3 regions of the Billgrantia desiderata genome follow, and region 1 is predicted to be linked to each of the others. Evidence: predicted binding sites of a transcription regulator. Region 1 holds the regulator's gene; each other region holds the start of a gene.
The links. The regulator LexA, encoded in region 1, represses DNA repair genes until DNA is damaged. The targets are predictions, from matches to a motif close to TACTGTNTANNTANACAGTA.

Region 1 (2,264 bases):
AGTTCGAACAGTCGGCGACCGAACTTGCCGAACTCCTGCAGCAGGCGTTCCAGCGGAACCTGCTGCAGATCTTCGCAGGTGACGATCTCGAGCGTCTCGAGACGCTTGGCCGTGGCCGGGCCGACCCCGTGCAGCTTGGTCACGGGCAACTGGCGCAGGAACTCGTCTACCTGGTCCGGGGCGATGACGGTGAGGCCGTCCGGCTTCTCCCAGTCGCTGGCGATCTTGGCCAGAAATTTCGCTGGGGCCGCGCCCACCGAGACGGTGATCCCGACGCGTTTGAAGCACTCCTCCTTCAACCAGCGCGCCATCCAGGTGGCGCTGCCAGAAAAGCGGGTGACGTCGGTAACATCAAGGAAGGCCTCGTCCAGCGAGAGCGGTTCCACCAGCGGAGTCAGCTCGTGGAAGATGGCCAGCAGCTGCTGCGAGGCTTCGCGGTAGCGATCGAAGTCACCCTTGAGCAGGGTCAGGTGGGGGCACAGGCGCAGAGCCCTGGCAGTCGGCATGGCAGAGCGGATGCCATAGGCCCGCGCCGGATAGTTGCAGGTGGCGATCACCCCGCGACCCTCGGCGCTGCCGCCGATGGCCAGCGGCACCTCACGCAGCGCCGGGTTGTCGCGCATCTCCACTGCGGCATAGAAGCAGTCGCAGTCGGCATGCAGAATCTTGCGACTCATCAGTGTCGTTCCGCTCAGCTGGAGCGCTTTCTGAGCGATGACCAGACTAGGCGGAGCTCGACGAGGAAGCGGAGTTGACTGTTGTAGTCAATGAGCATTCCGAGGAGAGCTCCAACGCCGTATGGTCGAGTTCAGGAAGCGATCAACCCAAGGCTTGGCCGTTGCCGCCGCGTATGACCCCCACCCCAATCCCCTCGATCTCGAGTTCCTGATGGCGCAGGTCGACCTCGATGGGAGCGAACTCGGGATTCTCCGCTTCCAGCACGACGCGGTGCCCCTGGCGATGAAAGCGCTTGACTGTCACCTCGTCTTCGAGGCGTGCCACCACGATCTGGCCGTCGCGCACACGCTCGGTGCGATGGACCGCCAGCAGGTCGCCTTCGAGGATGCCGATATCCTTCATCGACAGGCCGCGAACCTTGAGCAGGTAGTCGGCGCGGGGCGTGAAGTAGTCCGGCGGCAGCGGGCAGTAGCGGTCGATATGCTCGGCGGCGAGGATCGGGCTGCCGGCGGCGACCTCACCGATCACCGGCAATCCCTCGCTGCTGGGCTCCAGAGCGGCGGTATCGTTCTCCTGAGCCGGCAGGCGTATGCCGCGCGAAGTGCCGCGTATCACCCGGATCACGCCCTTGCGCTCCAGCGCACGCAGGTGCTCTTCGGCGGCATTCGGCGAGCGGAAACCCAGGGCCCGGGCGATCTCGGCCCGAGTGGGGGGGTAGCCGAGCTCTTGCATGGTCTTGACGATGAAGTCGTACACGTTCTGCTGGCGCGAGGTGAGAGGGCGGCTCATGGCGAACTCCGATGGCTGTCTTGCTCTATTGTGCAAGTATACAGCATGGAAGTCTATCCAGTAAAAGTGAAGTTCATTAGGCAGCGTTTCACAGTGCCGTTTAAAACGCTGAGGCAACGCTATGCATTGTGTGAAGGCAGCGAATGACGTAGACTTTTGTAATGTTTAAAACAGGCGTTTCCAGCGGAAATTGATCATGGCCCAGACCGATACCGTCACGCGCATTCTCGATACCGCCGAGGTGCTTTTTGCCGAACGCGGCTTTGCCGAGACCTCACTGCGCACCATTACCAGCAAGGCGCGCGTCAATCTGGCGGCGGTGAACTATCACTTCGGCTCCAAGAAGGCGCTGATTCAGGCGGTATTCTCCCGCTATCTCGATCCTTTCACGGTGCGTTTCCATCACGCCCTCGATGAACTCGAGGCGCAACATGCCGGGGGCGTCATCCCGTTGGAAGAGCTGCTCGAGACCATGGCGCGTACCGTACTCGAGGTGCCGGCGGAAAAACATAGCCTCAAGGTATTCATGAAGCTGCTGGGGTTGGCCTACAGCCAGGCCCAGGGGCATCTGCGGCGGTACATCCAGGAGGAGTACGGCAGCGTCTTCACCCGTTTCACCGACCTGGTGCGTCGCGCCACGCCCGAACTGCCCGATGCCGAACGCTTCTGGCGCCTGCACTTCGTGCTGGGCACGGTGATCTTCACGCTCTCCGGTCTCGACGCACTGCGAGACATTGCCGAGAAGGACTACCACGAGCACGTGTCGGTACGCGACCTGATCCGCCGCCTGCGGCCGG
Region 2 (2,264 bases), on a different contig from region 1:
CGATGGCACCGATCAGGCTGAGACTGGCGCTTCCCAGCGCCAGGGAAATGGCTAACACTACATAGCTGCCTGCCGGCAGCGACAGCATGATACCGAGCACCGGCGCCATCAGCGCCAGAGGCAGACCGGTCAGCAGCCAGTGCACGGCGACCTTGGCCAGCGCCAGCAGCGCCAGCGGTTGGGGCGTCAGCAGCAGTTGCTCCAGCGAGCCGTCGTCGTAATCGGCACGGAACAGACTGTCCAGTGACAGCAGGGCCGCCAGCAGCGCCGCCACCCACAGCAGGCCGGGCGCAATGGCCGCCAGCAGTGCCGGATCGGGGGAAATGCCGATCGGGAACAGGGTGATGACGAGGGCGAAGAACACCAGCGGATTGAGTACTTCGCTGCGACGGCGCAGCATCAATACCAGGTCCCGCTTGAGCGTTGCCCATACTGCGACAGCGAGGCCGTCGCCAGGTTCCTCGCGCAGCGCTGCGGCCGCCTTGGCGAGCGAGTTCTCAGATGCCGTCATCGGCTCCTCCCCCGCCGAGGCGGATACGACGCAGCTCGGCGCACGGCGTGAGCTCATGGTGCGTGGTAACCAGCACGCAGCCACCGCTGCGGGCGTGTTCCACCAGGCGCCGCTCCAGTGCCGCCACGCCATCGCGATCGATGGCGGTAAAAGGTTCGTCGAGCACCCACAGCGCACGCGGCGTGAGCGTCAGCCGAGCGAGTGCCACGCGTCGCTGCTGTCCGGCGGAGAGCTGTCCGGCCGGCACGTCCTCGAAGCCGACCAGGCCGACCTCCTCCAGCGCCCTGAAGCGTGCCGCCTCGCCCGGCTTCTCGCCGCTGAGCGCCTGATACCAGGCCAGATTCTCCAGCGGCGTCAGTGCTGCCTTCACGCCCGGGGCGTGGCCCAGATAGAGCAGGTTGGCGAGAAAGGACTCGCGGGCCTCGCGCATCGGCCGCTCGCTCCAGAACAGCTCGCCTTCGTAGTCGGCCAGCTGGCCCGAGAGAATCTTGAGCAAGGTGGTCTTGCCGCTGCCGTTCGGCCCCTCTACCCGCACGATCTCGCCCGCACGGATATCCAGGTCCAGATCCCGGAACAGCCAACGGTCGTCACGTTCGCAGGCCAGGCTTTGCGCTTGTAGACGCAGGCTCAACAGCACTCTCCAGGAATGGGTGATTACGCCGGAAATGCTACACGGAAAGGCCTTTTGCCGCTACCGAACGGGGTGCGTCATGGCGCCACCCTTGCCCCAGGTCAAGGCAGCTTCAGGGCGGAGAAACTTGCCAGGAACGTAACGCCTGATATGATTCGAAGTACCTGTACATTTCAACAGGGTCGCACAGAGGGGGAAACGCCAATGCCAACGCCTTCCATGCACTACCTGTATCGACGTCCCAACCTGCCCATCGCCACCTCCTGGGCCAGCGTCGACGCCACCGACCTGGTCGAGGTGCCCCTGCTGGGAGATGTCTCGGCGGGACTGCCCATCGAGGCCTGCCCCAGCGGCGGTGCCATTCGCGCCCCCGCCTGCATGGTGCGGCGCAACACCTACGCCCTGCGCGTACGCGGCGACTCGATGATCGACTGCAACATCTTCGATGGCGACGTGATCATCATCGAGCGTCAGGAGAGCGCCGAAAACGGCGAGACCGCCGTGGTCCTGATCAACCAGCAGGAGGTCACGCTGAAGAAGCTCTACATCGAGAAGAACGGCGTGCGCCTGCAGCCGGCCAACGAAAACATGGCGCCGATCTACCTCAAGAACAGCGACATTCAGGTGCTGGGCATGGTCATGGGCGTGGTACGCCGGCAGGAAGACACCGAGCTGACCCACTGATGCGCTACCCGGTACCCGACCTCGCTCCCGGCGCCTGGCAGGAGAGCGTCATCGAAGTCGAACGCAGCCGCTTCATCGCCTGGCTCTGCCACGCGCCCGACGTGGCAGCCTTCGACGCCCTGCTGGCGGCAGCGAGACGCACCCACCCCAGCGCCAGCCATCACTGCAGTGCCTATATCGCCGGCCCGCCCGGCGAACAGCAGGCCATCGGCTTCTCCGACGACGGCGAGCCCGGCGGCACCGCGGGGCGCCCCATGTTCCAGGTGCTGGAAGGCGCCGGGCTGGGCCAGATAGGCTGCGTGGTGACCCGCTACTTCGGCGGCACCAAGCTCGGCACCGGCGGCCTGGCCCGCGCCTATGCCCAGGCCGTGGCGCGAGGGCTCGAGGCGTTGCCGCGGCGACAAGCGGTGGAACGCACCACGCTGAAACTTGGCGTCG
Region 3 (2,264 bases), on a different contig from region 1:
CCCTTCGCTGAGGGGCGGCAGCGGCGGGGCTTCGTCGCGGGTGGTGAAGAGCGGCTTCCAGCCCGGCTGCAGCAGCTCCTGCCCGCTGGCGCGGAAGCGCTCGCCCAGAATGGTGAATTCCGCCTTCACCTCGCGAGCGATCAGCGGCGGGTAGAACTGGGCCAGCACGTTGCGGGCAATCAGCCGGAACACGTCGGCCTCGGCACGCTCCAGGCGTGCGAGCTCGGCCGGTTTGCCGGTAGGCGCCAGGGCGTGGTGGGCGCCGACCTTCCTGTCGTCCCAGGCCTTGGAGCGCAGCGTGAAATCGGCACCGGCGAGCCAGCCGCGCAGCGTCTCGTCCTGGGCGCAGGCGCCGGTCAAGGTGGCGCGCGCCTGGGCCAGGTGCTCTTCGGGCAGGTAGCGACAGTCCGAACGCGGATAGGTGATCAGCTTGTGGCGCTCGTAGAGCCGCTGGCAGATATCCAGTACCGCCTGGGCGGAGAGCCCGAAACGCCGTGCGGCGTCCACCTGCAGTGCCGAGAGCGAGTAGGGCAGCGGGGCGGCCTGGCGTTTCTGGCGACTCTCGAGCGACGTCAGGCGCCCCTCGGCGCCTGGCAGACGTGCTGCCAGCGCTTCGGCCGGAGCGCGCTCCAGCAGGCGGCCCTGCTCGTCGAGACGCTGCTGCTCGCCGGGCTGCCACCAGGCGCGCAGGCTGCCGTTGGCGACCGCGAGATCGGCCCACAGCACGTAAAAGGGGTAGGGTTTGAAGTCGCGGATCTCGGCATCACGGCGTACCACCAGGCCAAGCACCGGCGTCTGCACGCGCCCCACCGAGAGCACGCCGTCGTGGCCGGCCTGGCGGCCGGTCAGGGTCCAGGCGCGGGTCAGGTTGATGCCGTACAGCCAGTCGGCCCGGGAGCGCGATTCGGCGGCGCGGTAGAGCGGCTGGTAACGGGCGTTGTCCTCCATGCGGGACAAGGCGCGCTGTACCGCAGGCCGATTGAGGTCATTGATCAGCAGGCGTGCCACCGGCCCCTTCCAGCCCAGATATTCGATCACTTCCTGAACCAGCAGCTGGCCTTCGCGGTCCGGATCGCCGGCATGTACCACTTCGCGGGCCTGCTTGAGCAGCTTGCGAATGACGGCAAGCTGGCCCCTGGCCTTGGCGCGTGGCGCCAGCTGCCATAGGGTCGGCAGGATCGGCAGATGGTCCAGCCGCCACTGCTTGTAGGCGCTATCGTAGGCATCGGGCGGCGCCTGTTCCAGCAGATGACCCAGGCACCAGGTGACGACGGTATCGTGACCGCGCAGGGCACCATCCTCGCGCTTGGTGCCGCCCGGCAGAGCGTCGGCGATGGCCCGTGCAAGGCTGGGTTTCTCGGCAATGATCAGACGCATGGGGAGACTCGGCCTCGCAGAGTTCGTTTATGGATATTCTTACAGTATCCGGGCGACAAGGCCAGATCCCGGTGGGCAAAAAGCTGTACAGTACCTGTATGGTAGTGCGGCGGAAACAAGGCCAGGAGAGCATCACATGCGTGAACGAGGAAGGACGAGGCGGCTTTTCGGTCTCGGTGCGCGTACCGGCGGCGCCTTTCTGCGCAGTCGTCTGGGTGGCGAAGCCGACTGGCGCGCCCTGGGCGAGGCGCTGTTCGAAGGTCTCTCCGAGCTCAAGGGGCCGGCCATGAAGCTGGCCCAGATCGTGGCCCAGTGGGACGACCTGCTGCCGCCGGATCTCGCCGAGGAGCTGGCCCGGCTGCAGCGCCAGGCCGAGCCGATGCCCTGGGAGGGCATTCACCGTACCCTGGTGGAGCAGTACGGTGACCTGGAGCATCATTTCCGCGAAGTCGAGACACGGCCTTTTGCCAGTGCGTCGATGGGGCAGGTGCATCGCGCGGTTACCCATGCCGGCGAGACTCTGGTGCTCAAGGTGCAGTATCCGGGCCTGGCCGAGATTCTGGAAGGCGATCTGGCCCAGCTGCGACGCATCATGCGGCTGGGGCGCTGGCTGAAGGTGCCCCAGGTACGTCTGGATGCGCTGTTCGAGGAGCTTGCCGCCAGCCTGCGCGGCGAGCTCGACTACCATGCCGAGGCCAACGCGCTGGCACGCTATCGGCAGCGCTACGCCCATCTCGAGGGATTGCTCATCCCCGAGCCGCTGCCCGAGCTTTCCGGACCGCGGGTGCTGGCCATGCGCTACGTGGCCGGCACGCCGCTGCGCGAGCTGGAGCAGGCCGACGATGCGACCTGCCAACGCGTGGCCGCAACGCTTGCCGATTGGCTCA

Region 2: a site for LexA is predicted at 1,305-1,324, ahead of C4S71_RS18460 (LexA family protein). Genes of this name have one in related genera too.
Region 3: a site for LexA is predicted at 1,405-1,424, ahead of C4S71_RS08650 (DNA topoisomerase III). Genes of this name have one in related genera too.

The regions. Positions count from the first base shown of each region.
Region 1 is NZ_FNVC01000001.1:65,323-67,586, forward strand. It holds gene dinB (DNA polymerase IV) at 1-677, opposite strand, end outside; gene lexA (transcriptional repressor LexA) at 820-1,467, opposite strand; gene C4S71_RS00365 (TetR/AcrR family transcriptional regulator) at 1,664-2,264, shown strand, end outside.
Region 2 is NZ_FNVC01000025.1:37,154-39,417, forward strand. It holds gene ccmB (heme exporter protein CcmB) at 1-511, opposite strand, end outside; gene ccmA (cytochrome c biogenesis heme-transporting ATPase CcmA) at 498-1,142, opposite strand; gene C4S71_RS18460 (LexA family protein) at 1,347-1,826, shown strand; gene C4S71_RS18465 (IMPACT family protein) at 1,826-2,264, shown strand, end outside.
Region 3 is NZ_FNVC01000007.1:52,403-54,666, forward strand. It holds gene C4S71_RS08650 (DNA topoisomerase III) at 1-1,377, opposite strand, end outside; gene C4S71_RS08655 (ABC1 kinase family protein) at 1,514-2,264, shown strand, end outside.